Regions from separate parts of the Paenibacillus sp. J31R109 genome, predicted to be linked through region 1. Evidence: riboswitches for the same ligand, from Rfam matches in the RefSeq annotation. Region 1 holds a riboswitch; each other region holds the start of a gene.
The links. A riboswitch is a leader RNA that binds a small molecule or an ion and turns the genes downstream of it on or off. The one in region 1 is predicted to bind cyclic di-AMP.
Positions count from the first base shown of each region.

Region 2: it holds a riboswitch for cyclic di-AMP, as region 1 does, so the genes downstream of both, AC58QT_RS28190 (C40 family peptidase) here and AC58QT_RS32140 (resuscitation-promoting factor) in region 1, are expected to answer to the same signal.
Region 3: it holds a riboswitch for cyclic di-AMP, as region 1 does, so the genes downstream of both, AC58QT_RS10385 (hypothetical protein) here and AC58QT_RS32140 (resuscitation-promoting factor) in region 1, are expected to answer to the same signal.
Region 4: it holds a riboswitch for cyclic di-AMP, as region 1 does, so the genes downstream of both, AC58QT_RS21515 (C40 family peptidase) here and AC58QT_RS32140 (resuscitation-promoting factor) in region 1, are expected to answer to the same signal.

Region 1 is NZ_JCAUAR010000024.1:11,431-19,073, forward strand. It holds gene AC58QT_RS32130 (ABC transporter permease) at 1-1,082, opposite strand, end outside; gene AC58QT_RS32135 (ABC transporter ATP-binding protein) at 1,079-1,822, opposite strand; cyclic di-AMP (ydaO/yuaA leader) riboswitch at 2,106-2,300, shown strand; gene AC58QT_RS32140 (resuscitation-promoting factor) at 2,590-3,729, shown strand; gene rnmV (ribonuclease M5) at 3,847-4,380, shown strand; gene rsmA (16S rRNA (adenine(1518)-N(6)/adenine(1519)-N(6))-dimethyltransferase RsmA) at 4,420-5,328, shown strand; gene yabG (sporulation peptidase YabG) at 5,384-6,265, shown strand; gene veg (biofilm formation stimulator Veg) at 6,669-6,944, shown strand; partial or broken gene AC58QT_RS32165 (small, acid-soluble spore protein, alpha/beta type) at 7,116-7,286, shown strand; gene ispE (4-(cytidine 5'-diphospho)-2-C-methyl-D-erythritol kinase) at 7,548-7,643, shown strand, end outside.
Region 2 is NZ_JCAUAR010000016.1:3,879-11,521, forward strand. It holds tRNA gene AC58QT_RS28160 (tRNA-Gly) at 89-163, shown strand; tRNA gene AC58QT_RS28165 (tRNA-Arg) at 171-247, shown strand; tRNA gene AC58QT_RS28170 (tRNA-Pro) at 268-344, shown strand; tRNA gene AC58QT_RS28175 (tRNA-Gly) at 363-433, shown strand; gene AC58QT_RS28180 (acetylxylan esterase) at 599-1,543, shown strand; gene AC58QT_RS28185 (GNAT family N-acetyltransferase) at 1,652-2,173, shown strand; cyclic di-AMP (ydaO/yuaA leader) riboswitch at 2,297-2,464, shown strand; gene AC58QT_RS28190 (C40 family peptidase) at 2,468-3,361, shown strand; gene AC58QT_RS28195 (hypothetical protein) at 3,547-4,206, shown strand; gene yyaC (spore protease YyaC) at 4,386-4,919, shown strand; gene AC58QT_RS28205 (ABC transporter ATP-binding protein) at 4,989-7,016, shown strand; gene AC58QT_RS28210 (CcdC protein domain-containing protein) at 7,361-7,643, opposite strand, start outside.
Region 3 is NZ_JCAUAR010000003.1:30,683-38,325, forward strand. It holds gene AC58QT_RS10375 (sensor domain-containing protein) at 1-287, opposite strand, end outside; gene kdpB (potassium-transporting ATPase subunit KdpB) at 305-2,341, opposite strand; gene AC58QT_RS10385 (hypothetical protein) at 2,352-2,816, opposite strand; cyclic di-AMP (ydaO/yuaA leader) riboswitch at 2,931-3,100, opposite strand; gene AC58QT_RS10390 (hypothetical protein) at 3,489-3,971, shown strand; gene AC58QT_RS10395 (tannase/feruloyl esterase family alpha/beta hydrolase) at 4,024-5,565, opposite strand; gene AC58QT_RS10400 (3-hydroxybutyrate dehydrogenase) at 5,599-6,375, opposite strand; gene AC58QT_RS10405 (3-oxoacid CoA-transferase subunit B) at 6,391-7,059, opposite strand; gene AC58QT_RS10410 (CoA transferase subunit A) at 7,080-7,643, opposite strand, start outside.
Region 4 is NZ_JCAUAR010000009.1:20,900-28,542, forward strand. It holds gene AC58QT_RS21495 (transglycosylase domain-containing protein) at 196-2,298, shown strand; gene AC58QT_RS21500 (YwhD family protein) at 2,472-2,963, opposite strand; gene AC58QT_RS21505 (M1 family metallopeptidase) at 3,157-5,151, shown strand; gene AC58QT_RS21510 (hypothetical protein) at 5,236-6,054, shown strand; cyclic di-AMP (ydaO/yuaA leader) riboswitch at 6,222-6,360, shown strand; gene AC58QT_RS21515 (C40 family peptidase) at 6,364-6,834, shown strand; gene AC58QT_RS21520 (MSMEG_1061 family FMN-dependent PPOX-type flavoprotein) at 6,974-7,585, shown strand.

The DNA of each region.
Region 1 (7,643 bases):
ATGATATAAGCAAGGGAGCCAGCTTTAGCTTGTGCTTCCAAAGGGTACATATCGAGCCAGAATGTATATCGATGTGCACGTTCTAATGAAGTAAGCTGAACCATCGAGATGGCCAGCGCAATGAGCAGGATGACACTTCGCGCAGTAGTGGAGTCTGCAACAGCTATAGCTAAGACGCCGATTAGGGTCAGTCGAAGCACAATGGCGAATAACTCAGTGCGAATCAATGTCTTCATATATAAGTAGAGAAACGCCGAATCCTGTCGAAATGAAATCAATCGGGTAAGTCCGCTGATCCATCCTCGGCGGGCTATTCGCGTTGGCAATTGAGGTACATCTACGAACCAGTTGAAGAAGGCGTAGAGTCTAGCTTGTTGCTGCTTCTCTTTGGCAATCAGGTAGTCCCATCCAATCACATATTTGGCTACGTTTCGGAATGCAATCAGCCAAACGAATACAAGAATGATGGCAGCAAGGCTTGCCCATAAACTGCTGTAGTGAAATTGGATTGTAACTAAAGCGATAGTGGCGATCCATCGAAAACAGACAGATATCACCCTTGTTCGTTCAGCAGCAAATCTTCCTTCCTGCCAACTCGCTAATAGGTTCGCTACTTTTAATAGAAGCAACAGAGCTAACATAAGTAAAAATGGCTGTGATTCCGTGCCTAAACAGTGCTTATACAGGGGGCTTAAGGTGACCCAAGCGAGAAATAACCAAATGCCCTGCAACGAAAAGCTATATAGAAAGCTGCTTCGAAAATAGGCACCCATTTCATGTTCGATCCGTAATAGAAACATGCGATCAGCACTGCGAGTCAGCGTTCGGATAGAGCTCGAAGCAATGAGTGGAACGAGCACGAGCAGGACAATCCACAGGTAGGGATAATCTGTCGGAAGACGCTGTAATGTTTTTGCATAATAATAGGAAGAAACGATGACAAGAAACAACAAGAAGCCAATAAAGTTGCTGCGTGCAGCATACTGCCAATACCCCATGGATTCCTTCATATAATGTTGGAAACGCTGCTTCCATAATGCATGTGTGTTAAATGCATGTGTACTATCGGATAAGTGACTCATGCCATGTCTCCTTGAACAAGCTTGTAAAAGATGTCGTCTAATGACGCCTGAGGCAGCTTGGTTTGTTCGCGTAATTCGACTAAATCTCCCTGAGCTACCATACGCCCTTTGTGGAGAATGACATAGCCATCGCAATATTTTTCAATTGTAGACAAAATGTGTGAGGAAATGAGAAAGGATGCACCTTTTTGTTTCATTTTAACCATCAATTCGAGCAAGGAACGAATCGCTAAAGGATCGAGTCCGAGAAACGGCTCATCGATAATATATAAAGAGGGCTCGATCAGGAAGGCATTCATGATCATGACCTTTTGCTTCATCCCTTTGGATAAATGGCTCGCAAAGCTATTCAGTTTGTCTTTCATTTGGAACTGTTCTAACAAGGATTGGGAACGGGTTTCGTAATCCTCCTTGGAAACGCCGTAAGCCATGGCCGTTAATTCAAGGTGTTCGCGTATCGTAAGCTCTTCGTATAGCTCTGGACTTTCAGGTACATACGCATACGTCGCACGGTAAGGTAATGGATCTTCGGCTAACGTTAAACCGTTAATGCGAATGAATCCTTTTTGCGGTTGAAGCAGTCCAAGTATATTTTTGATGGTGGTACTTTTACCTGCACCGTTGAGTCCGATCAATCCCATCATTTCACCTTGACGAATGGAAAAGGTAAGATCATGAAGAACAGGTTTATTGGGTAAATATCCACCGAATAAAGCGTTTACTTGCAAGATGGGCCCCATCTCAATTGCCTCCCTAAATAGCAAATTATTGGTATTTTTTAATCAAATACTTCCAGAATCATTATAAACAAATTTGCATTTTTAGCCTAGTTTTGGTCATTATACTATGAAAAATAGCGTATACGTACGTTATAGTTAGAAAAATGTAGATATAATTGGGTTATATTCGAAAAATAATCAAAATTTAATTGATTTAGCCCTTTTTAACGGGTGTTAATCCCTTTACAGGTTGAGATTAACAGCGTAATATACTTTTCATAATAACTTAATATCCAATTTGCCAAATTTCCATTCGCTGAGTTCCAAATGTGGGAACGGGGGAACCACTGCAAACTTGAATTGCACACCAATGCAGTTTAAGTAAGCAGAGAGTAATAGGGGTGAATCATAGACGTTAAACAAGCAGTTTGCGTCTACGTAGGGCGACTCTCACGTCCGAATCCGTCAGCTAACCTCGTAAGCGTAAGAGAGGTAACGATTGTCGTGCGTGCTATTTGTATTTCACTATGCAAACTAAGCCAGCGAGAAGAGTCCTCTTCTTGCTGGCTTTTTGTCCACATACAGGGTTCTACACAGATCGGAAGACATAAAATAACCCGGAATTCATAGGATGATGAATAGGTAAAAGGGGGGGACGACCAGATTCGGCCTAGGTATATTTTCGGCTGATGATGGCGAGCATGTTAAGTTAAACTAAAAAACCTTAGTCGCGTCAAATTTAATCATGCTGTAACCTGGCGGCGAGGCTTTGAAGGAGGACCGAAGAAGTGGGCAGTATCTCAATTAGCGAGACCCATGTAAAACGATCATCCAGCATGTCCTTCGCATTGCGATGGAAGCATGAAAACTTGCGTTTGATTTTAAGCTTAGCTGTAATCTCAATCGCAATGACTTTCATGTTTTTGGTGTTGTTGTACGGAACGGCTACCAAGAGCGTATCCGTGGTTGTGAATGGACAAGAAACTGTTGTGCACACGAAGCAATGGGTCCTGCAACGCCTACTGGATGAACAAGCCATAACGATTGGTGAACACGATGAAATTTCAGCTGCACTCACGACTAAGCTCAAGGGTGGAGACAAAATTGTTATCGAGCATGCCTCACCAATTCAATTGACTGCTGATGGAAAGACCACCACTGTTTACACAACTGCAAGAACGGTAGAAAGTGCATTGCAACGTTTAAATATTGCACTTGGGGAGACCGATCGTATCACTCCCGAACCGACAGCCGCTCTGACCACAGGCGATGAAATCAAGATCGTCCGTGTGAAAAAAGAGACGGAGGAAGTCTCTGAACCGATCGCATTCGAGACAGAGAAAAAGAATGACGCGTCTTTACTTAAAGGGAAAGAGCAAGTCGTCCAAGAGGGTAAAGAAGGCGTATTGGTCAAGAAGAAAGAAAAGACTTTCGAAGACGGTGTTTTAGTCGCGGAAGCAGTTGTGGGTGAAGAAGTACAAACAGAAAGTGTTAAAAAAGTAGTTTCCGTAGGCACCAAAAACCCTGTGGTTGTTCTCTCTGCCTCTTCACCGAGTGTGGATGAGGTTTCCAAGAACGGTGTGACCTTCGGTTACAAACAAATTCTCAAAAACGTGAAGCTAACAGCTTATTCAGCGGGCGCTGCGTCGACGGGCAAAACCGAAGGCTCCTCGGGCTATGGTAAAACCTACACAGGTACTACCGTGACCGAAGGTCGTACGATTGCGGTCGATCCGAAAGTGATTCCGCTTGGATGGTGGGTATACATCGAAGGAATTGGATTCCGTCGCGCTGAGGATATTGGCAGTGGCGTGAAAGGCCAAATGATCGATGTGTACTATGAAGATCATGGTTATGCTAATAAATTCGGCACGAAGCAAGGGTACACTGTGTATGTGGTTGGCCCTACAAAACCGTCCCAAAACTAACGTGTAAACGGTAGTTTTGACGGGAACACTACTAAATACACGTAGCTTGGCATCTGCCTGCGCGAAAGAAGAGGAGACCCCTCTTCTTTTTCTGCGTACTGGGGAAGGAAATCGGTGATGATAAAAGAAATGATCGTTGTGGAAGGCAAGGACGATACGGCGGCCATCAGGCGCGCTGTGGAGGCGGATACGATTGAAACAGGCGGCTCCGCTATCGGACAAGCCGTTCTCAAGCGAATCGCGCTGGCACAGCAGCGCAGAGGCGTCATTATATTCACGGATCCGGATCACGCCGGTGAGCGGATTCGTAAAATCGTAGCAGCCAAGGTGCCTGGCTGCAAGCATGCTTTCATTACGCAGGAGCAAGCTGCGTATAAAGGCGATATTGGCGTCGAGAATGCGACGCCTGAGACAATCCGCCAGGCGCTCCAGAGCCTGCGGACGGAGTATAACGCTGCCGTCTCGCAGCTGACGATGGAGGATCTGATTGCTGCCGGCCTCATCGTGCATCCCGATGCGGCGGCTCGTCGATTGACTGTAGGCAATGCACTTGGCATTGGCTATTGCAATGGTAAACAATTTTATAAGCGATGCGCGATGTTCCAGATATCGCGAGAGGAATTCGAAGCGGCACTTGAGCATTTGAATTGATTGACGAGAACGAGAACCTATAGATACGAGGTCTATACTATGAATATAAACGGACAAGAGGTTGTTGTAACAGCAGAAGATGTGGCAACACCAAGTAAAACGAAACAAATTATTAAGAAGAATGGACTCGTGCTGAAGAAGAGCTTAGGCCAGAACTTCTTGATTGATCAGAATATATTGAGCAAAATCGTTATGGCCGCTGAGCTCGGCCCTACGAAAGCTGCGCTGGAGATCGGCCCGGGGATTGGCGCACTCACGCAGCAGCTAGCCAAGCTCGCTGGCCGCGTGCTGGCTGTGGAGATCGATCAGCGCCTGCTGCCCATCCTGGACGAAACGCTGGCGCCTTACCCCCATGCCACTGTCGTTCATGGGGATATCTTGAAAACCAACCTGCCGGAGCTGTTCCGGCAGCATTTTGAAGGCGTGGAAGGCGTCAGCGTTGTCGCCAACTTGCCTTACTACATCACGACGCCGATCATCATGAAGCTTCTGGAAGAGAAGCTTCCGCTGGAGAATATCGTCGTGATGATTCAAAAAGAAGTGGCCGACCGCATGGCGGCTCGTCCGGGCACCAAAGATTACGGCAGCCTAAGCATTGCCGTGCAGTTCTACTGCGAGCCGGAGCTCGTCACAATCGTGCCTCGCACCGTCTTCGTGCCGCAGCCGAACGTCGATTCCGCTGTCATCCGCCTGCGTGTGCGTCAAGCGCCGCCGGTCGAAGTGGCGGACGTGGACTTCTTCTTCGCTGTCGTCCAAGCGTCCTTCGTTCAGCGTCGCAAAACGCTTTACAACAACCTCGCGGCGAGGTTCTTTACGAAAGAGAACAAACCGGAGCTGGAAGCGTTGCTGCACAGCATTCAAATTGAGCCTTCGCGCCGCGGCGAAACGCTCAGCATGGAAGAGTTCGCGCGCTTGTCAACGGCGCTTCGCGCGCACGGCTGCAAATAACCCGCACCAAATGCCTAGCCTCGCCATAGGATACCCTTAGGAGGGGATTTGTGCGATGAGGCAAGGAGATTTTGTTACCCGTATTTCCTATGGCGGCGACGTCGTATTTAAAATTGAGCGAATTGAGCATCTCAAGGCCATTCTGCGAGGTGTTGATGTTCGGTTGCTTGCAGATGCGCCGCTCACGGATCTGACAAAAACGAATCCTAAGGAGACCTTAGATCATCCACGGTCAAGCTCGCCTGAGTTTCGTGAGTCGCTGCGTCGACTAGCGGTTTCCCAAGTGCAACTGCAGGAGAAGAATCAGTTAGCCATAAATCATAAACAAAAGTCATTACCCACGAATAATAGCTATTTTGAAGTGCCGGGAAGGGTGCTTCACTTGGATGGCGATCCAAGTTATCTACGCAAAAGTATGCAATTGTATGGTGAATTGCGCGTGCCAGCAGAAGGTTTCTACATTCCTGAGGTGCAAATGGCGGAGGCACTGCAAAGATTGCTTCCTCAATATAAACCGGATATTGTCGTCATCACAGGTCATGATGGCATTTTGAAAAGCCGCCAAAGTGCCAGCCCGAGCAATCTGTCTAGTTACAAGAATTCTCAAAACTTTGTGAATGCCGTGCGAGTTGCCAGACAATATGAGAGGGATCGTGATTCTTTGATTATTGTTGCAGGGGCTTGTCAGTCCCATTTCGAAGCCTTGCTGCGGGCAGGGGCTAATTTCGCAAGTTCTCCTGCGCGCATTCTCATTCACGCGTTAGATCCGCTGTGCATCGCCGCTAAGCTGTCCTACACGCCAACAAGAGAGACAATCTCGATGTTGGATATTATGGATTTAACGGTGACCGGTTTAGAGGGCCTAGGAGGCGTGGAGACGCGCGGTAGTTATCGGATGGGCATTCCTGGTATTCATCACACGGAAGAGTCTGTGTAGCTAAATATGGCGCCTCTAGAAGACGGTGCATAGTGGCTAGTGCTTTCGTGGCATGGACACGTTCCATAATTTAGCTATTTAAAAGAAATACTAACCCGTCAGCAGACTCCTTGGAGGAGAGCGACGGCGAGTGTTTCTTTTTTTTGCGTAATGATAGCTTGTATAGCCCTTATTTGCTCGAAAAGAAGCGGGCATGTCTAAGGAGACGGGAAATAGTTTCTCGTTAACTGGAAAAGTGTGAATAATTTGCGAACATTGGTGACAACCTGAAGGGAGGAGAAATCCGAAAATGAACAAAAATGCCGTTGACAACGGGATTAGGGTGCTGATATAATATTTGCCCTTATTTGACATGAAGGGGTAAATGGGTTATAATTGACAAGGAAAGAGGTGGTAGTTGACAATGGCAAAAAATGCGCTATTGGAAATCAAACGCAGTTTGGAACCCCACGTTGGGCAGAAGATCATGTTGAGAGCGAATGGTGGCCGTCGTAAGACAGTCGAGCGTTCTGGTGTTTTAGAAGAAACCTACCCTTCTGTGTTTATTGTGAAATTAGATCAAGAATCTCACGCCTTCAAACGAGTGTCATACAGCTACGCCGATATCCTTACTGAATCCGTCGAAGTTACTGTATGTAATGATGATGGTCAAGTCCGCATCACTTACATACAGCATTAGCTTAATAACGTTCCGATATTGAACAGGCCCTTATGGTCTGTTTTTGCTTTATATAGGGGTAACCTGATGGTGCATGGACTTACATGGATAGGACATACTAATCGAAATCGTCAATCACTGCTTATGATGGTTGCAGCGTTCATTGTGCGAAAATGATAAGGAGGATTTGGTATGAGTCGAAGAAGAAGTGTCATGTCCGAAAGTTTTAAATATGAATTAGCAAAGGATCTTGGTTTCTATGACGTTGTGCAACGTGAAGGTTGGGCAGGTATTCGTACGAAGGATGCAGGGAATATGGTGAAGCGGGCTATTCAAATTGCGGAGGAGCATCTCGCTAAGCAATACGTCGGTGCTTCGAACAACATGCATGCGGGTTCCTCGAACTATCGCCAGACGACAGCTAGTCCGCCTTTGAATTATGGGCAGGCGCATACACCTTCCTATAACACCTACCAGCAGCAGGCTGGTGCGATGAACCAAAATTATCAGCAAACTGGACAGGTTACGCAACGTCCGTATTATAGCTAAAGCAAATGCTTTAGCTTTTTTTTTGCGCTTTTGTTATAATATCGAAATGGCAAACGAGCAAAAGAAGGTGATCGGATGAAGATTTTTGAGAAAGCACCGGCTAAAATTAATTTGTCTCTTGATGTTCTACATAAAAGACCTGACGGTTACCATGAAGTTGAAATGGTGATG
Region 2 (7,643 bases), on a different contig from region 1:
AAATAGTTGCATTTGTTTTGAATACCTGATATATTATTCCTTGTCGCCTCAGAGAAACACTTGTTGAGCGAAAGAGAAATAATACCGTGCGGAAGTGGCTCAGCGGTAGAGCATCGCCTTGCCAAGGCGAGGGTCGCGGGTTCGATCCCCGTCTTCCGCTCCAATATTTTGCGCCCTTAGCTCAGCTGGATAGAGTATTTGACTACGAATCAAAAGGTCGGGAGTTCGAATCTCTCAGGGCGCGCCATTTATACTTTATTCACACTTCGGGACGTAGCTCAGCTTGGTAGAGCACCTGCTTTGGGAGCAGGGGGTCGCATGTTCAAATCGTGTCGTCCCGACCACTTCGTTATTTTTAATATGCGGGCGTAGTTTAATGGTAGAACTTCAGCCTTCCAAGCTGATCGCGCGGGTTCGATTCCCGCCGCCCGCTTACGAGCAAGAGAAAAGGCCACCTTCGGGTGGTCCTTTTTTGTTTATATTTGGGTTCGCAGGAGTTCACATAGTAGCGAAGGATGAACTAATCATCAAATTTCCGATAGTCATACTCGTATATCTAGGTTAAAATGGGAAAAACATGCAAAGGGGACTTACCGAAATGAACGCAATTGAAAATCGTATTCAAGGGCTACATAATTATCATTCGGAGTTAACAGCGCCCACTGATCTGGCTGCATTCTGGGAGCGCGCTTACGCGGAAGCTACAGAAGGAGCATCGTATACAAGAGAGTCGGTGCCATCAAATTTTGTACAAGCAGAAGTGAATAAGATCGTTTTGAGGGGTGCTGCGGAAACACCGATTCATGCTTGGTTGTTACTGCCTGCAGAGTACAAGTCTAAGAAGGTGCCTTGTATTGTTACATTCCCGGGCTATACAGGTTCCAAGGGAAGACCAGAGGATCATGCAGCTTGGCTGCTTATGGGGTATGCGGTACTTGCGGTTGATGTACGCGGGCAAGGCGGCGAGAGTGGTAACCTGCTGCCGCAGGAGACCGGCATGACGAAGGGATGGATTACACAGGGGATTCTCGATGCGGAGACGAGCTATTATCGAGCGGTTGCGATCGATTCCATGCGTGCTGTGCAATGTGCGTTAGAGCAGCCAGAGATCGACAGTGAGCGAGTATTCGTAAACGGTGGAAGCCAAGGCGGAGGGATTGCCTTACTCGTTACTGCACTTGAGAAGCGCATTCGGGCAACCATTGCCCATGTACCGAATCATTGTCACATGGATCTAGGCTTGTTGAATTCGGTTAGTTCACTCAGCGAAGCGGCTGATCTAGTTACCCGGTTCCCAGAATATCTGCCTAAAGTACTGAAAACGATTTCTTATTTCGATATCATGAACCTAGGCGATCGTATTGGGCAGCCTGTTCACATTTCCGTAGGATTGAAGGATACGTGTTGCTTACCAGAAGCGATATTCGCTGCCTATAACCGAATTGAATCCCCAAACAAATCGATTAAAGTGTATCCCTTCATGGGGCATGCGACACCTCCTGGTTCCCATGCAGCGGCACATACCTTTTTCTCAAAATGGTAAGGACTAAAACAAGTGTCGAGTAAAGATGACGATCCCCCTACCTTATTGGAAAGTAAGAAGCTGCACAGTTGGATAACCTATAGCTAACTTGAAGGGAGGTGGGGACGGATGGTCAATGAGGAGTCGTTTGAAGAGATATTTGAGCTGATGAAAGTCGCTTTTCCAGAAACGGAAATAAGAACGTATGAGGGTCAGCGGGCGCTTTTACCTCATCCTAGTTACAGGATCGATGCAGAGAGAGATGACCAGGGGCAATTGCTCGGTTTTTTGGCTAGTTGGAACTTTAGCACGTTTCGATTTGTAGAACATATTGCTGTCAATGTTGCCATAAGAGGTGGCGGGATTGGCAAGCGAATGCTGATGAAGTACATGAGCAGTGCAAGCACGCCTATGGTACTTGAAGTCGAGCCTCCAACTACCATAGATGCGACGCGGAGAATTGAATTCTATAAGCGCTGTGGTTTTCAATTGAACCGATTTCCCTATGCACAGCCTCCACTGCGAGAAGGACAAGCGATGCTTCCTCTCCATATCATGAGTTATCCGAATCCTTTGACTGAAAGTGAGTTTAATCCCATTAAGGAAGTCCTGTTTACAGAGGTATACAGGCAGCCAGTGGGCTTGGTCTGAGGTCATTTTGCAGACAGTTACTCTGAAAAGAGTAGCTGTTTTTTTGCGATTTTCACCCGAAAAGGAAATAATTACCGCCGTGTAAAAGTTGTCAAGCCAAAACGAACTGTGCTAGTCTAACATAGACAAAAAATGCCGAATCTCGGAGCATCGAAAGCTCCGGTACGGGGGACTTCTTTATTTGGGGTGAATGAATGCTCAGTTAGTCTAGTTTTAGGCTAATGGGGCTTACTAGGGAAAACCTCTTCCCGAACCCGTCAACTAACCTCGGAGGCTTCAAGGAGGCACAACGTTTTGAAACTTTTTACCAAAAGCTTTATTTGTTCATGCGCTATTGTAGGCGCAGCCATTTCGCTATTCGCCGCGCCATCCGCGCATGCGGCAACGGACTCTTCTTCGGTGAAGGTTCAAGTCAACGATGACTTGGTGCAGTTCCCAGAGGTACAGCCTTTTATTGATAAGGCCGGTACACTCCAAGTGCCACTTCGCGTGTTGTCGGAGAAGTTAGGTTATCAAGTGGGTTGGGCGAAGCAAGGCGATGAAGTTGTCGTCACACTCATGAACAAAGAGCAATCCATTCAACTTACTACTGACGAAGAGAAAGCGATCGTGAACAGTAAGTTAGTTGAACTAGAGAGCAGTCCTACCTTGCTTGAGGGAAGTACCTATGTTCCGCTACGTTTCATCACAGAGACGTTTGGCTCTGAGATTGCGTGGAATGATGCGAATAAAATCGCTATCGTCGAACAAGACGGTAAAACTCATAAGCCAGCATGGATTGCACCCCCACCCGCAGCCCTAGCAGCTCCAGTGGCCAAGGTCGTTCAGTCATCCGTTTCAGCTCAAATTATACAAGCTGCAACGACTTTTAAGGGGACGCCTTATCGATGGGGAGGAACGACACCCAAGGGCTTCGATTGCTCAGGATTCGTTCGTTATGTATACGAGGCCAAAGGCATTGAGCTGCCACGCACCTCCGTGCAAATGTACGATCAAGCAGGGACAAGAGTGACGGATTTGAAAGCGGGAGACCTTGTTTTCTTTGCTTCAGGTATCGTCAATCATGTGGGCATTTACATCGGAAATAATCAATTCATTTCCTCAACAACGTCCGTTGGTGTGACGGTTGATAGTCTCGCTAGCTCCTATTGGGGCTCAAGATATGTAGGTGCAAAGCGCGTACTATAAGACAGTTACTCAATATGGTATATGCAGGGTGAATAAGAGCGTATGTTCGCTGTGTCTTTCGCAAATGAAAGCATAGCGGCGGATGCTCTTTTTTTTGCGCGAAAATCTGCGATTTTTATCGAAATTTTGAGGATTATAGCCTATAATGAGAAAATGGTTGGAAGAAAGTAGGTGACGCGTACGACATGCAAGTTAGTGTCTGGAAAAGCTGGTTTCATAAAATTAAAATGTCGGGTCGAACAGATCGCATGTACAACGTGGAAACAGGTCCTGCCATTCCGGAAGACATTCGGGTCGTGATTAAGCAATTTTTTCATACGTATAACCATTTCAAAGGGGCAAGGCAATTCCAAACGGATACTTTTATTAAAGAAGTATTCTATGCAACGAAACAAGATCCGAAGGATCACCGCTCGATAGATGAGATGGAGAATTATATCCAGAGCAAGAACGTCAACCGTTTACGACTGAAATCGTATGTGATTGATGAATATCTGCGAATTGGTGAAAAGGTATGTATGATTGGTGTGACGCGGGAATTTAGCAATGCGCATCGAAATCGTGTCCTTTATTTTATCGTACAGGAAGAAGGCGCTTGGCGGTTTCATCATATCGTGAGATCACATCATGGGAAAATTATCGAGAAGTTTCAGGTGAAAGAACAGGTTGGATTTGTAGTTGGGGATGATAAGGTAGCGTTGCTCTTTCTGACACATGCAGATTCAGCGGATGCTTCCACGTTTATGTTGGGGGATTATGTACATACGGAAGGCTATTTGGAAGTGGAACAAGAGGTAAGCGGTCAGCTCTATTATCGGATTGTTCGGATGAATCGCGTACATTAAGAAGGTATAAGTCAGGATACAAGCGGCATGAATAGGCTTTGCTCTGTCGAGTAACGCTTATTTGGTGTGCGTGCAGATGGCGATAGGTAAGTGGACAGGGCGTATCTCCTTATGAAACAATAGAACTAACATTTTATCAGGATAAAATAAAGTGCAACATGTTTGGAAGGGAGGCAAAGATGGAGAAAGAACCGTTGGAGCTGCAAGCGCAGTTTTGGAAAAAGGTTAATGGTGAACAGTTAGGGCAGCTGTTGCAACAGATCGCATTGAACACAGAGTTGAAGCCAAGTGAGTTGGCTTTTGTGTGTATCGGGACCGATCGTTCAACTGGGGATTCACTAGGTCCACTCGTTGGCAGCAAGCTTGAAGAGCTAGGCTATCCGCATGTTATTGGTACGTTAGCGGCACCGTGTGATGCCAGTAACTTGGCAATTCGCTTGCAGGAAGTTCCACCGAATGTCGTGGTGATTGCGATAGATGCTTGTTTGGGACAAAAATTAAGTGTAGGTTTATACCAGTTATCGAACCAGCCGTTGGCACCCGGGAAATCAGTCGGTAAAGTGCTGCCGCCTATTGGTGATTATACGATTGCGGCGATCGTCAATGTTGATGGACCAAGACAGTACAATGTGCTGCAAACGACTTCGTTATATCATGTATTGCGAATGGCAGATGAAGTTGTTCGTGCAATCACCTATGCAATTCCTTTGTAGCTGAGGGGCAGCAAAGAGGAGAAAGATCGGAGTGATATGTGAGTGATAGGACCAGGAGGGCCAGGGGGAATGGGGCGGCTGTCCGACCGGAATCGTCCCAAGGCCAAGTTGAAGGATGTATCGATACGAAGGATTTTGTTATTGTTCAAAAGCTATTGGGGACAAATCATGGTGATTATTGGTTTGGCGCTGCTTGCGGCAGTGATTGGGCTTATTCCACCACTCGTTATGAAAGAAATTATTGATACGGCAATCCCGCAGGGGCGTGTAAAGCTGCTGTCCGTTATGGCGCTGCTGATGATTCTGCTGCCCGTGCTTAGCGGTGTGCTCGGTGTTTGGCAAAACCATCTCAATACCAAAGTAACCCAAGGGGTTATTCGGGATTTAGGACAGTCCTTGTTTGTTAATTTGCAGCGGCAGTCGATGGCGTTCTTCACAGACGCGCGCTCAGGCGAAATTGTGCAGCGGATCACTGGCGATGTGCAATCGGTACAGAGTGTGGTGACATCGATTGTGGTCTCCTCCATCACGCAGATTGTTATCGTATTCACGACGATAGGCATTTTGTTTGCGCTAGATTGGAAACTTGCGATCATCTCGGTGCTCATTCTTCCGCTTTTTGTGCTGCCTGTAAAAAAGGTCTCCCAGGTAAGGAAGGTCTTGCGGCTCGAAACACAAAAAGTGCGTTCGGAAATCACCTCGCAGCTGAATGAAAATTTCGGCATTTCGGGTGCGTTGTTGACCCGGATTTTTGGCAGAGAGAAACAGCAAGAGCAAGAATTCACGAAGATGAATCAAAAGGTAATGGATCTCGAGCTGCGCCTCAATTTAGTCGGCCGTTGGTTCGGAATGGCTACGAATACGCTTGGGCCGTTAGGCACGGCCATCATCTATATCTATGGCGGCTACTCCGTTATCAACGGGGATATGACCTTAGGATCGATCGTCGCGTTTACGGCGTATTTGGGAAGATTGTATATGCCTGTAGGTACGCTGCTGAATCTGCAAGTTGAAGTCGCTACTGCGCTGGGGGTCTTCCAGCGGATCTTTGAGTATCAGGACATGGTGCCTGATGTCATGGATGCCGAGGGAGCACGTCAGTTAGGGCCTGTGGCAGGGCGTGTGAGTTATAAGCAGGTGTCTTTTGCTTATAAGTCGGGGGAACCGCGTGGTAAGGGAAGTGTGGGGGAGCTAGAAGTAGGGAAGCGTAGGAAGCCGGCTGAAGTTGGCGAGCAGGGTAGAGCGGAAGAATTCGCAGTCGGGCTCAGCGAGAAAGTGGAGGAGAGAAGAGCAGAGCAGAAGGGAAGATTGGAAGAGCGAAGTGCAGAGATGAGAGGAAGGGCCGTGGAGCTGGGCGGAGTTGGCGAGAGAGGGAAGTCGGTGCAGTATGCACTGCGCGACGTCACCTTTGAGGCGCAGCCTGGTGAGATGGTCGCGCTCGTGGGACCAAGCGGCGCTGGGAAGTCGACGCTGATCGGAATGATCGCGCGGCTGTACGACCCGACAGCCGGCGTTGTCGAGGTCGACGGCGTCAACGTCCGCGACGTGGGGTTAGCGTCGCTGCGCGCGCAGATCGCGTATGTGACGCAGGAGTCTTTTCTGTTCCACGCGACGATTGGCGACAACCTGCGCTTTGCGCGGGAGGACGCTACGCGTGAAGAGATGGAGGCCGCTTGTCGGCAGGCCTACATCCACGATTTCATCGTGTCGCTGCCCGAGGGGTACGACACGATGGTCGGAGAGCGCGGCCACCGGCTCTCCGGTGGTGAGCGTCAGCGGATCGCGATTGCTCGCGCGATCCTGAAGCGCCCGCGCATCCTCATCCTCGATGAGGCGACGTCGCACTTGGACTCGGAATCCGAGTCCTATGTGCAGGCGGCGCTCGAGGAGCTGATGCAAGGGCGCACGACGCTCGTGATCGCGCACCGGCTCTCCACGGTGCTGGCCGCCGATCACATTCTGGTGATCGAAGCGGGCAGTGTCGTGGAGCGGGGCACGCATAGCGAGCTGCTCGCACTGGAAGGGCTGTACGCACGGCTGTACAGCACGCAGTTCGCCAAAGCTGCCGAGGAGGCAGCGAAAGGCGGCATAGCGTAGCCGCGCAAACGCAAGGAATAAGGCCCAAAAGGGGCCTTATCCCAGGGCAAACCACGCGCGGCGTGGCAGATAGCGCCCCAAAAGGGCGCTAAAACCGAGCGTCGCCCGCCGAACGGGCGGAAACGCAAGGAATAAGGCCCAAAAGGGGCCTTATTCCAGGGCAAGCACGCGCGGCGCGGCGAATAGCGCCCCAAAAGGGGCCTTATTCCAGGGCAAGCACGCGCGGCGCGGCAAATAGCGCCCCAAAAGGGCGCTAAAACCGAGCATCGCCCGCCGAACGGGCGCAAACGCAAGAAAGGGATATTCCACCAGGTCAATGGACCAGAGGGAATATCCCTTTTTTGCTACTCCACCCGAACGTTCACCTGAGGAGCGGGAGCTCCTGCGGGTTCCGCTAACACTGCGGGATCCAGTTTGGTTTCTTCACGCAGTAAGTAGCCGAAAAACAAAACGTAGTAGGACACGATGATGAAGAATACACCAGCGGTGACAGGATCCTTTGAAAACTGAGAGAGCTCAGCAGGTGTAAAAGTAGTTGTTGGACCTGTCGACAGGGCAACAGCTGCGTAGCGGTATGCAATGCGGCCTAGGAAGAGAACGAGCACGGTGACTTCAACCCAGAGATGT
Region 3 (7,643 bases), on a different contig from region 1:
TCTATTTCATAATAGCCGTCCTGCATGCTCTCTAAGGTTGAGCGAATCTTCTCTTCCTCTCGCAACAACTGCGATGCCTCCATCTGATTCACTTTCACCATATCTCGCTGAATCATGTGATACAGCAAGCATGCCGTCGCTATCATTAACGTACTGACGAATAGATAGGGAACACCTAGCTTGAAAGCTAATTGCAGCATACAAGCGAGTAGCATATACATGGAAACAATACGAAATGAAATTTTTCTTCCTTCTGCTTTTTTTCTAATGTCTAGCAGCTTATCCATACTTATGTACCCCTGTTCTATAGATGTTCAGCAAGCATATGCAGGAAATAATCAATGAGCTTAATCCCAATGAAGGGAAAAATAATACCACCTAACCCGAATACCGTTAAATTCCGGCTTAACAATTGGTTTGCACTCATCGGCTTGTAAGTAACCCCTTTTAATGCGACAGGAATTAACAGAGGGATGATAACCGCGTTAAATATCAAGGCTGAAAGCACGGCAGATGTTGGAGAATGCAAATTCATAATATTAAATACCTGCAGCTCCGGCAGATTGCTCGCAAACATGGCAGGTATAATGGCAAAGTATTTAGAAAAATCATTGGCAATGCTAAATGTGGTCACGGCACCGCGTGTAATAAGTAGCTGCTTGCCTATGGAAATCACATCTAGAATTTTCGTGGGATCCGAATCGTAATCAACCATATTGGCTGCCTCTTTAGCGACTAGTGTTCCGCTGCTCATGGCAATGCCTACGTCCGCCTGAGCTAGAGCAGGAGCATCGTTGACCCCATCCCCCGTCATCGCGACGAGCTTTCCTTCGCTTTGCTCTGCACGAACAATCCGCAATTTATCCTCCGGTTTACTCTCAGCATAATAAGCATCAACGCCAACTTCATTCGCAATCGTCGCGGCAGTTAGCGGGTTATCCCCTGTACACATGATGGTTCTAATCCCCATTTGATGCAGCGATTCCATTCGTTCCCGAATGCCAGGTTTAATCGTATCCTTCAAGTAAATAAGCCCAAGAATATGATTATCCTTGCTCACAGCTAGAGGCGTCCCGCCTTCTCTGGCAATAAAATCGCTTTGCTCCTTTATCTCCTCAGGGATAAATCCACCCCTTACTGTGATATAACTGCAGATGGCACTAACTGCCCCTTTTCGGAAAAAGCAGCCATTCAGGTTTAACCCGCTCATTCGCTCTTCTGCTGTAAAAGCAATGACTTCGCCCTTATAAGCTCTGAGCTTACTTGTCATGTGATGTTGCTTAGCGAGCTCCACGATGGACCGTCCTTCCTGGGTGTCATCAAACAACGAAGTAAGAACCGCAGCTTCCATGAGCTCCTCGGAGGATACACCTGCTGCGGGATAGAATGCTGCTGCCATTCGGTTACCGAAGGTGATCGTACCTGTTTTATCTAGAATAACAGTATGAATATCACCAGCTGCCTCAACAGCCTTCCCTGATTTCGCCAAAATGTTAATCCGCGTGACACGGTCAATCCCTGAAATGCCTATGGCGGATAGAAGTCCCCCAATGGTCGTAGGAATCAAGCACACGAGTAGTACAATTAACGTTGACACTTCCAATTGTACGCCGACAAATTTGGCTAATGGATACAACGTTACGACGACAATTAAGAAGATGAGAGTTAGTACCGTAAGTAGGGTCGTCAGTGCGATTTCATTCGGTGATTTCTGCCGTCTCGCTCCTTCCACCATTTGAACCATCCGATCCAAAAAGGAATGCCCGGGGTCAACGGTAATTTCCACCTGAATCCAATCGCTGGTCACGAGGGTACCACCAATTACTGAATTCTTATCACTGTTCGCTTCTTTAATAACGAAAGCCGATTCACCATTAACGGAAGATTCATCAATGGCTGCAATGCCTTCCACAATCATGCCATCACCCGGAATCAAATCACCCATTTCAACCAATACACGGTCACCTTTGCGTAATTCGTTTCCGGCAACGACCTTTATGCTGCCATCTTTCGATAGCAGCTTGGCCTTTAATTCCTTTCTGGTTTTAATTAAGCTGTCCGCGTGTGCCTTCCCTCTTCCTTCAGCCAACGCTTCAGCCAAATTCGCAAATAAAATCGTAATTAATAAAATAATAAATACAGTGAGGTTATATCTGATCTGTGTCTCGGTATGAAAATAATGCGGAAACAGCAGCAATAAACCAATAACAAAAGTGGCCGTTTCCAACACGAAAAGCACGGGATTTCTGATCATTAATCTTGGATTTAATTTCAGTACACTATCATATATGGCTCTAATGACCACTTTTGAATGAAAAGATTGCTGCCATCTTTGATTCATGAAAACCACCCTAGAAAGAGATATACGCCCCAGAATGCTCAAATAAATAATTGCGATCACTTAGAAAACTCAAATCTTCTTTCTGATATGCGCGAGATGCATGTTCAAGCTTTTTGGACAGATCACTTAGTGCTGATTTGATTAAATGTGTGCGTACTTCTCCCCATGCCTCTTGTCTCTGATGAGCGTACTGTATGCCATCTGTCAGGTTCAGTCCTTTGAGTTTCTGAAAAACAGTTGCCCATTGTACAAAATCTCCCTTTAGATTGCCACATGGAATTACGAATTGCCCTAAACCGCATGTTCCAAGATTCGTTGAAATCGTCAGTAAACCGCAATGACAGTCATCACCATGTTCGGGCTGCAGCTTATCGGATAATTCACAATCGAATTGAAAACATTCAATACGGGTAATTCTACATGCTTGCGTACATTCATCGGATTCTCTTACTAGAGTCAGGGGTTCGGGATACATAATAGATTCACTCTCCTCAAATTGTGAACAACAAAAAGAAGCCAAAGAGCAGAGAAACTCTACTCTCGGGCTTCAAAGTCGCATAAGCGCGCTAAGGAAGACTCGAAAAGAAGGTAGTTCTCTCCCAATTCGCTTACGAGGTTAGCTGTCGGATTCGGGCTTGGAAGTGCCCTACTTTGGCAAGCTATGCCTGCTTTAGATTCACCCCGAGAAACCGATTCTATCTCCGATCGGCTTCGGTTGGTTCCCCCGTTTTCCTTGCGGAAACTCAGCGTTTTGCTTCACATCTGTTGTTGTTGAATCGAATGTTACGCCGATTGCTCATAAATGTAAAATGCGTTGGAGACACTTATTTCGCAATCTGTGGCATTCAGCGCTTATGAAAGCGCGTCCAATTAGAAATCATTTGCATTATCGATAGAAATGCTTCGGTTTTCTTTCGTTTTTGCCTACTTTCACAATAATTAGGCTAGTGGCAAACCGACTTTGATAAAGTCGCCAGGTTTGTTTTTATTCAATTTTTATACGTTTGCTAGCCATTCTTTACCCCATTTTTACCCGGTTCAACGTTACAATTATGACATATTCGCTTACAACCGACTTTGAGATTAAGTCAAAAGGAGAAATGTCATGACTTCCTCCCCCCATTATTATTTAGGGATAGCCCCTCATTTGTTAAATCCAATTGATTTGCATTACGAATGGTTTGGTGTCTTATGGCTTGAAGAAGAAAATCATTTTCCCATTATTGTTGGTTACTGGTTTTCTAAAGAAAGGTCCGAAATTACACAAGATGCCACCCTGTCAGGATTCTCAACATGGACCGAAATATCCGATCATCAACTGATTATGAGAATGTACCAATCTATTAGAAACAAGCAGAAAAAACAAGATTGGGAGCATCGCACTCGCTTATCCCTTCGCACTATTTTCAATTCACCTTGGAATGAGGTTTCTCCAGGGTTATATATCATTAAATCCCGTGACACCTACCCCCTTCATGTTTCAGCCATTCTGAAGAAGAAATTCTTTGTTTGGTTAGAACATGCAGCCGTTTGTGAAACCAAGGAAGAGCTTCAAGTGTTTATGCAGCGCGTGCGTGAAGAGCATCAGATGGAAATCTCAATGAAAAACACAAAGCCGAAGTTCCTCTAAGGGAGGAATTTCGGCTTTGTGTTCTATTTCTTTAAGTGATATGGCACCATAGTTAAACAAGATATCGTTCCGCAGGTACCAGAACGCCACCCCGTTCATGATCAATACCTTGATAACTAGTTGGCAAATTCGGATCTCCACCCACGTATTCGGGAAACTTCGGATAAGGGAAAACAGGTCTCTGAAAGCTGATCCCATTCGGAGCAAAACTATCCTTGAACGCCGTTGCGATTAATTTCTCTGGTGCGTTTCCATGTTCCACCCAAGCAACGAGTGCGTTTAACATATCATGTTCGCTATCTAGCTGATCACTTTGGGCACCGCCAAGACCAATATCGTTCAACCCCGGACCGCCTCCACAGTGTCCCATTCCCGGGACAAGAAAAAACCGAAAAAAATCTTGCGTTTGAGCTAATCCACCCTGAGCTTCCATAACCCGTTCGTAATAGTGAAGCGCATCTTGATACGGAACAAGTGGGTCTGACAACCCTGTGTACATCACTATTTTCCCGCCTAGTGCTTTCATCGCACTTAAATCAGGATTATTTGCATTTAGAAGCGGAGCCAATCTTTCATTTAATACATCCAAGTCGTGGTCAAAATCAAATGTCCTATAATCAAATTCTGCACCGAACACCCAACGAAACATATAAAGCAGCGATGAGGGCAAGCGCTCGGGATCTTGTTGAAGATCTAGCCCCCCTGAGCAATTCTCGCTCCCATAGGGAAATGGCGTATAGATCTGTTCTCCGGTTCGCGGATTAGTTGGACCCGCATAGATCTTCTTCAGTGCCAACACTTGGGCATTCGTAAGCCCCTTGTCGTTAGCTAGATTGCTGCGATTTGAAATCGTGTCAGGATCGAAACCGCATTTCCTTGGATCGGTCAAAAAGTTATCTGCAGGAGCACCGCCATCTTTTCCCTGCCATTGCTCGATCACCGCATTTGTTATTGCATCTATGGTTTCTTTTAAGAAAAATTCACCATCAAGCACCTGATTCACGGCTTTATAATTCCACAGGAATCCAGCGTGCAGGTGCGTGCGATTGTTAGCTGGAGCTCCAGCAAGGATGCCGTTATAATCGTCCGGATACCGCTGTGCTTCCATCAATGCTTGTTGACCGCCAGTCGAACAGCCTACGAAGTAAGCGTAACTAGCTGGTCTTCTGTAGTACATGGCGATGATTTCCTTCGCGACAACTGTCATCTCATGTGTTGCACGATAGCCGAAATCCGCCCAACGTTCTGGTTGACCAATGGCTGCATCGACATGAGGGGAAGTGCCTAAGTCTGTGTTAGCCGTTGCATACCCTCGCCGTAATCCGAAAGCAAGGCGAGCATAAGCGATGGCGCCAGCACTCCCTCCATTGCCCGTGCCGAGGAATTTGCCGTTCCATGTCTCTTGAGGCAGCCAAACCTCTACGTGGATATTCGATATGGGAGTTGGCTTCAGTTGCATAGCAACACGGCAAAATGCAGGAAGATCAGATATAATTCCACCGTCCGGAAGTGTAAAATTCCCTTCAGGCACCATTTCAACACATGTAATCGTACACCCTTCGATGTTGGCATCTTTGAACATAGCTTCCATCATAGATACAACCTCCTTTACTCCTAAAGATTCGAGCTACTGTGCGGTATAACCTCCATCAATCACAATGGCTTGACCGGTTATTCCCTTTGCATGCTCTCCAGCAAGAAACAAGGCATATTCCGCGATTTCGTTCATCTCTAGTAGACGGCGTTGCGGAACCAGCGGTAGGATGACCTTCTCTAAAGCTAACTGAGGCGAAGTGTTATGTAGAGCGGCTACATCATGTAATTGCTCCCTTACCAAGGCCGTATCTACGTAACCAGGACAAAGCGCATTGACCGTTATTCCGTGTGCAGCTGTCTCTAAAGCAACCGCTTTGGTCAATCCAATTACGCCATGCTTGGCGCTATTATAGGCCGTTTTACCAGCAAAGCCGACCAATCCGTTAATCGATGAAATGTTAATAATTCTTCCGAATTGTTGTCTTTTCATAATGGGAACAACCAGCTTCGTCGTGATGAAGGGAGCTGTGAGCATGATTTTAATCATCAGTTCGAATGTTTCCGTCGGAAAATCTTCAATCGGAGAAACAAACTGCATTCCCGCGTTGTTAATCAGAATGTCCAATGTTCCCCATATCCTCTCGATGTGGCGAATTGCTGCGGCGATCTCAGCTTCCGATGTAACATCCAGTTGAATGCCATGGACATCCAGCCCTAATAACTGTAACTGTTCCGCTGATTTCACAACAGCACTGCTATCCTTATCTGTTAAAATGACGGTCGATCCAGACTCGGCAAATCTTTTCCCGATTTCAAATCCAATTCCCCTTGCGGAGCCTGTAATCACAACAATTCGATTAGGCAACACCAACTTCACCCCCATTTAATAAGCGTTCAAAATAAGGTTTTCCGCAATACGAAGCGTCGGTTCTGTCATGCCTTGAATATCGTCAGACGTGTATCCTTCTGCAACTTCCATCAGCACAAGTCCTTGTTCGGTAACATCGATGACCGCACGATCTGTAATAATCCGATTCACAACCCCTTTGCCAGTCAAAGGTAAACGGCAGTGTCGCAATATCTTCGGTTGGCCATCTTTATTCACGTGATCCATAATGACAACGATGCGTCTTGCTCCATGAACAAGGTCCATAGCGCCGCCCATTCCTTTGATCATCTTGCCGGGAATCATCCAATTCGCAAGATCTCCGAATTCCGACACTTCCATTCCACCGAGAATGGCCAGATCAATGTGCCCGCCTCTAATCATGGCAAATGAATCGGAGCTATCGAAATAAGCGGCTCCCGCAATGGCCGTTATTGTTTCTTTCCCGGCATTGATTAAATCCGGATCAATTTGATTTTGCTTCGGATAAGGGCCTATTCCGAGTAGCCCGTTCTCAGATTGAAGCATCACTTGCTTACTGCTTGGGATAAAGTTGGCTACCAATGTAGGAATACCGATGCCAAGATTGACATAGAATCCGCTTTCAATCTCCTTCTCAGTGCGGATGGCAATTCTTTCACGAACGGACCAAGCTTTCATCGTCATCCTCCCCTGCCATATATGCATTACAGCTCATTGCTGATGGTTATTTTCTCAATTCTCTTCTGTTGTTGACCGACGATTAGTGATTGCACGTAGATACCCGGCGTATGAATATTTGCGGGATCAAGCTGCCCTGCTTCAACTAATTGCTCTGTCTCCACGATCGTTTTGCGCCCTGCCGCAGCCATTAGCGGGTTGAAATTCCGTGCTGTTTTGTTGTATATCAAATTCCCCATCTTATCGGCAACGGCTGCTCGAATAAGGCTGAAATCAGCTGTTAATGCTTCTTCCATCACAAAGGTTTTTCCATTGAACACACGAGTTTCTCGATGTGCTTCAAGATCAGTTCCAACGCCTGCCGGGGTATAAAAGGCAGGGATTCCAGCGCCTCCTGCTCTTATTTTCTCTGCAAGTGTTCCCTGCGGCAGAAGTTCTACTTCAATTTCCCCCGTGAGGAGCTGGTGTTCAAATTCTTTATTCTCTCCGACATAAGAAGCGATAATCTTCTTGATCTGCTTATTATGAAGCAGCAAACCCAGTCCCCAGTCATCGACACCACAGTTGTTGGAAATGACCGTTAAATCCCG
Region 4 (7,643 bases), on a different contig from region 1:
ACGATTTCGGACGTTAATTTCCAGTCCTTTGACATGCACAAATTGTATTATAGTTCATTACCCCCAAAATGCAATAATTTCCTTCCCTTTTTGCCCATTAAACAAAAAATATTTACAATTCGTTGAATACGGACTGCCATGCTTTTCCATACTGGATAGTAGCGCCTTTGGGCACAGAGAAAGGAGGCATAGCCTATGTCAGAGAATGAGAAACCTCGCCAACAACCATCCGAAACACAACCCGCTAGACAAAAAGATGATATTCCTGCTTCTATGCGGTGGATGCGGCGAATCAAGAAGACATTCTCCTTCTTTTTCACCTGCAGCCTGCTGTTACTCATTGGGGCGGCCGTTTTCCTAGTATATTTGCGCTCTCAAACATTGCCTGTCACCAAAACGATGCAAACCTCCCAAATGTATGATGTCCATGGCGAAGTCATTGACACCTTTTATTCTGGCCAAAATCGGCAGGTCGTTTCCTTAAATGAGATCTCGCCTTACTTAATACATGCCACGCTTGCTGTGGAGGATCAACAATTCTACAAGCATTTTGGTGTCGACGTCAAAGCGGTAGCACGCGCAGCCATTGTGAATGTCCAAGCCATGGCCAAGGTGCAAGGTGCTGGCACAATCACTCAACAGTTAGCTCGGAATTTATACTTAACGCACGATCGTACGTGGACGCGTAAAATCAAAGAAACGGTCTATGCCGTTCAAATGGAAATGCAACTGAGCAAAGACGATATTCTGGCTGACTATTTGAATCAAATCTATTACGGGCACTCCACGTATGGAATTGAGACTGCCTCTGAGCTATTCTTCGGCAAGCATGCCAGTGAGCTAACTTTAGCTGAAAGCGCGATGATTGCTGGGGTCCCGAAAGGACCTCGCTACTATTCCCCTTACTATGATCTGCAAAATGCCATGGACCGGCAAAAGATCGTCCTCCAGACGATGGTAAACAGCGGCTTCATTACGCAAAGCGCAGCTGACGCCGCAGCCAAAGAGAAGCTGACGATTCAACCACTTACCAAAAAGAAGCCTTCTGCAGCGCCCTATTTTAGGGATTATGTACGCAACCTCGCGACGGAGAAGCTTGGCATTACGGAAGAACAATTCGATGAGGGCGGCATCCGTATCTATACCACACTGGATAAGAATGCCCAGCAAATTGCTGAGAATGTCATAACGAAGCAGCTCGATGGCAAACCCGATCTTCAAGCGGCTCTAGTCGCGGTTGACCCACGGACAGGCGAGATCAAAGCTATGGTCGGCGGACGCGACTATACCGAGAATCAATTCAACCGTGCGTTATCGAACACGCGACAGCCGGGATCATCTTTTAAACCTTTTGTCTATATGGTTGCCCTTATGAATGGCTTTACACCCGTCTCCATGGTCAAAAGTGAACCGACGGTGTTTACCTATGATGAAGGGAGACAGCAATACACGCCACGAAACTTTAATGACCAGTATACCAATGGGAATATCGATATGCGTCAGGCGATTTCAAAATCGGACAACATCTATGCTGTGCACACGATTCTCCAGGTAGGGCCGCAGAAAGTTATCGACTTCGCACGCAAACTAGGCATTGCTTCGCCAATGAAGCCGCTGCCTTCCCTTGCGCTTGGTTCCTTCCCCGTGAGTCCATTGGAAATGGCGTCTGCCTTTTCTTCCATTGCAAATCAAGGTTTACACCATGAACCTACGGCTATTCTACGTATTGAGGATGCGAACGGGCGTATCTTGTATGAAGCGACACCTGCGGAGGAGCAAGTCATTCCCCCTGCTGTTGCGTATGTGATGACCAACTTAATGGAGAGTGTGTTCGAAGAGGGCGGTACGGGCAATCGTGTTGCTAGTACAATCAAACGGCCGATTGCAGGCAAAACGGGCACGACCGATACGGATGCTTGGCTCGTCGGCTTCACGCCCGAGCTGTCTACTGCGGTATGGGTGGGCTATGATAAGAGCCGAGATATTTCAACCGTGGAATCACACCTCGCCTCGCCGATCTTTGCGGATTTTACCGAACAGACCTTGGATGCTATTCCGCCGAAGCTGTTCCCCATTCCTGAGGGTGTATCGACGGTTTACATTGATCCTGTGAGCGGCAAATTGTCCAATGAAGACTGCCCGAACGCCAAGGTGGAAGCTTTCCTCGCTGGTACGGAGCCTACGACTTATTGTACAGGCAAGCCTGCAAAGCCAGATGCGGCGGGTGGTCAAAAAGATGGTTCCAAAGGCGCTAACGGCTCTTGGTGGAACGATCTCAAACGTTGGTGGAATGATTAATTTACACCTAAATAAAAACACAAAAAGGCAGTACTAAGCGCGTCTTAGTCCTGCCTTTTTGCTGTCCTAGTATATGAGGGTAACATACACTAGGGTCTAGTATACCCGCTTCGACATTGTGTAACAATGGATGACACATAATGTTCATATTCTCCAGATTGGCTATAGAAAGCTTAGGAGAGCGCGTCCTTGAGGCTCTGATCTGAGCGGTTCCACCAGTCTTCGTTATGCTCAATTAGTCTATTGCGAAGCGCTGCGCGCTCGTTGTCAGACAATCCTTCTAGGATAAATTTGCGTTTCATAGCGCCATCCATTTTGTTCACGTGCTCCGCAAGAATCTTCCATCCGCGGCGAGCTTCCGTATCGATTAACATCTCGCAAGCAGACATTCCCGCGTAGTAGGCACCTTCTTCTGTGCGATCAACTGCTACCCACACGATCCACGCTTTACGGCCATTCGGAACATCCTCTTTGTTCGTGGAGAATTTAATCCCTTTCTCAATCTTACTCTTGGCATGCAGGGTTCCTTCATCCAGATAAGCCTCGTCCCCATCAATAATGATACCGGAGACGTTGCTTAGATCAATGGCTCCTGCACCGAAGCCTTTGTGATTCACTTTTGAACTTACTATATTTAAGGCCAGCTTCTTCTTATCCGCTTCCATAAGGGCACCTTCCACTCTACATAAAGTTAAAATAACGACTTGCTTTCATTGTAGCGAAAGTCATCTCTTAGAACAAGGGGCGGAGTATGACATGGCCCTTTCTAACATTTCTTTCACCTCGCAGAAATATTCCCTAGGTTGTCTACATATACATGCTGTAGATGCTTGTTTAGGCGGGGTGAATCTCATGGATATGAATGCTCTATTCAATAGTCGCAAGGTACAGTGGTTTGCTGTCATGCTCCTTGCTGCCGGCGCAGTGTTAATAACGAACACCTTGCTCCCCTCCACATCAAGAGGGACTGTTCCTGTCGTCTCTAAAGAGGTACCTATTGCGAAGACACCGGACATGCAGCCTGCAGATAATGGCAAACCGTTAGAAACCTCAACACCACTTAGTTATCGTATTGCTGAATATCACATGAACGTTGCGTACACACCAGAAACGAGGCAGCTCCAAGGACAACAAACGCTCACGTGGGAAAATCCAGGCAATGTGCCTGTACAAGAATTGTATTTCCACCTTTATCCGAATGCTTTCGCATCGAAAAAAACGACATTCATGCGCGAATCCGGCGGGAAGCTGCGGGACGATGAAGCGAAGGCAGATAGTGGCGGAAGTATGGAACTGCTCTCCGTGAAATCGGATACGGGTGATGATCTTACTAAGCGGATGGCTTTTGTACAGCCGGATGACGGCAATAAGGACGACCATACGCTGCTCAAAATCCCATTATCTAAACCAGTAGGACCTGGCGAAACAGTCACCGTGAAAACCGAATTCCTCGTTAAGTTACCTGCAGCCTTTGCCAGAATGGGCTACGTTGATGACTTTGTTATGGCTGGTCAATGGTTTCCGAAGGTTGCCGCCTATGAACGCAAGGGTACCAGAGGCCGTACTGAGGCTGGCTGGAATCTCCATCAATATCATGGCAATTCCGAGTTCTATGCGGATTTTGGTATGTATGATGTGAAAATCCAAGTACCCGCCAATTATATTGTGGCTGCTACTGGGCATCCTGTGAAGCCCGCTGTGACGGAAAAAGGAACGAAAACCTATCAATTCTACGCCGAGGATGTCCATGACTTCGCTTGGTCGGCTTCGCCTCATTTCGTCTATGCCGAACAATCATTCTCTGCTCCACAAGTTCCTGGTGTCAAAATTAAACTGTATCTCGATCCCAATCATCAAGATTTAAAGGATCGTTACATGTATGCGGCCAAAAAAGCTCTCTCCCGTTATAGTCAGTGGTACGGAACGTACCCTTACTCTACCCTTTCTATTGTAGTACCGCCTCCAGGTGGAAATGGCGCGGGCGGTATGGAATACCCGACTTTAGTTACGGCTTGGGGCGCTAGTGACAAGGATCCCGACTTAGAACTAGAACGTGTCGTCGTGCATGAAATCGGCCACCAATTTTTCTACGGTCTCGTCGCCAGCAACGAATTCGAAGAAGCCTGGCTGGATGAAGGCTTTACCTCTTATGCAGAGGATAAAGTCATGGAAGCCGAGTATGGCGAGGTGCCTAATCTACCTGTCGAATCCAGCTATATAACCTCTCCTAATGGGTTGCAGAAGGAAGCATGGGCTTACAAAGGCCATGACCAGTATGCTGAAAATGTGTACACGCGTGGCAAGCTAGTACTGAAAGCGATTGAGCAACAGGTCGGCACCAAAATGATGGACCGTATCATGCAAACCTATTTCGCGCGGTGGCAGTTCAAGCACCCTTCTACGAAGGACTTCCAGCAAGTGGTGGAGGATGTCAGCAAAACAAAGTGGGACGATTTCTTCAATCAGTATGTCTATGGTGAGATGATGATGGACTATTCTGTCGAGAGTGTTCACGTCCGGCCTCAGGGCGATAAAGGTGCCGAGACTTACGAAAGCACAGTCCGCATCGTTAAACTTGGCGGCAATTCACCGGAAGTACCCATCCAGTTCCACTTCGCAGATGGGACAACATTAGATAAAACATGGGATGGCAAAGAAGGCAGTATTGAGTTCAAATTAACACATGCCTCTCCTGTCGACTGGGTGCGTATTGATCCGAAATACACACTTATTCTTGAAAATAAGCATATCAATAACTTTTACCAAACCCAATTAGATACAAAGTGGCAAATTCGATGGAATCTCGGCATTATTCAGTTCCTTCAAGCCGTCTTCGGCTCGGTCGCCTGGTAAGGACTTAGCTTACGTCTCATGACAAACGCTGAGGGTATGCTTATGATGCTAGTTTTCTAAAGAAAACGTTAAGGAGGGACCTCGTTGGCCACCTATATCAAATCAGGTTTCAGGGCAACTATGGCACAGCCATTTGCCACAATCATTTTGTTCCTATATCAGATGGGCTGGGGTATTCTCCTGTATAAACTCGTTCAGGGCATACTAGTCCCCCTCATGCATCGTTTCCCTGGCGCCGAGCAGCCAAAACAGGCATTGCAAATCTTCCTAGCTGAAGGCCAGTTTCAGTTAATAAAAACCGATCTTAGCTATTCCTATTTATGGTGGCTAGCTGTCCTCTTGTGTGCTCGCATGCTGATGACGCCACTCCTAAATGGCGGTGTATACTACTCACTTACGCACCCTCATCAGAATGCAGGCTATCGGTTCTTTCGCGGGATGAAAAAACTTATGTTACCGTTTCTGCTCGTGTATCTCGTCCGGATTGCACTTACCCTGTTTCCACTCATCTGGCTGCTACCGAAAGCCTCATATATTCTCGCGCATAGCGGATCCTATGAGCAAGTAATCATCAAACTTCTGCCTTGGATACTCTGTCTCTTTGTCTACGGATTTGTCTTGCAGCTTCTCTTTATGTATGTGCAATTCGCCATCGCGGCTAATCTAGGCATCCTATCTACAGTCATCTCCTTTTTTCGACATTCACTGCCGATTGTCGGACTGGCCATTATTCTGTTAGTAATAACAGGACTTTTAGCAGGGGTAACTGTCACAGCTACCTACATATGGGCTGGACTGCTAGCACTAGTCATTTATCAGCTATATCCCCTATTCCACATTTTCATCCAGATTTGGGGGATTTCTTCTCAATATCAACTGCTTTCTGCCAAAATATCCAATTAATATTCAAAGAAACAGCCAATAGGCAAATATTCCCCCCTCTCTTTGAGAAGGGGGCTTTTTTTTGTCTATTCCTCGAACAATTCCGCTTATTTTTTTGCCTATTATGTAACCATAAAAGAGGAAATTCAAACTTTATGACGAATAAAAAGGACTAGCATCAAAAAACCAAATATTTCATGCCGAATTCCTCAGTTTATGGGGAAACGGGGGAACCACTCCGGGTGAATTGATCTTGCAAGACAGGGATCATAGGGAACCTTCAACCGAACCCTCCAGCTAACCTCGTAGGCACCGGAAGGAGACAAGCAGTTGAAGAAAGTTGTTGGTCTTGTTTTTAGCCTTGTTTTGTTTTTGAGCGTAAGCGTAGGAAGCGTTTTCGCGTCATCCTCTATGGACAACGCAGTCGAAGATCTCGTAGGAACTCCCTACAAATGGGCAGGAACGACAACCAAAGGGTTTGATTGCTCTGGTTTCACATCCTACTTGTTCAATGGTTTCGGCATCGACCTTCCACACAGCTCCAAATCACAAAACAGCGAAGGCTACTGGGTTGACAAAAAGGATCTTCGTAAGGGCGATCTTGTATTTTTCAACACGGATGGCAGCGGCATATCTCATGTAGGCATGTACCTTGGAGATGGTGAATTCGTTCACTCCGCTACAAATCAAGGTGTTGTGAAGAATAAGTTGAGCGAATCCTATTATGCGAAGCGGTATGTATCAGCCAGACGAGTTCTATGGGATGATATCTACAATCAACTAACTGCTGAATCCAAGTAATATTCTCGGCACAGAATGAAGCCCTGCAAGCTTTGCTCGTAAGAGCAGTTTGTAGGGCTTCATTCATTTGAGCGAGAAGATCTGCGTATACTACAATGAATACATAAAGGCCTTCGGCCTCCAGGAAGGATAAGAATACATGGACAGCATAAAAGATCTTACACCCCCACCGTTCCCCGGCATCATTCAATCCATTGATGAGATTCGCGCAGCTATCGGAGAGGCGCATCCAGCAGTCCAAAAGAAAGTGATCAACCAAGTCGACGCGCATGCTAGAGCGTTCATCGCCAAGTCACCCTTATTCTACTTATCTACTTCGCATGCGAATGGACTGTGCGATGTATCACCTCGCGGTGATAGCGCAGGCTTTGTACGCGTTCTAGATGAACATCGCCTTATCTATCCAGAAAGACTGGGAAACCGTCGACTGGACTCGATGCAAAATATGTTAACCAACCCGCAAGTGGGTCTCTTATTCATCATTCCTGGCGTGGACGTGGTGCTTCGCGTCAATGGCCGCGCTTGGCTGACGAAAGATGAGGAGCTATTGTCAACGATGCAGTTAAACGGGAAGTCCCCCATCGCCGCTGTCGGCGTTGAAGTGCAAGAATGCTTCATTCATTGCAGCCGTGCCCTCAAGCTGTCAAAGATTTGGGATTCCTCGACGTGGGTGCCTGAGAAAGAGCATCCAGACAGCATGGAAATGTTCCGCGCCCATCTAGCATTAAACGGAGTTCCGCTAGAAGAGTAGGAACAAAACACCCAACTAGCCATAAAGTGTAACTTGACATCACATGTTACCCATCCTA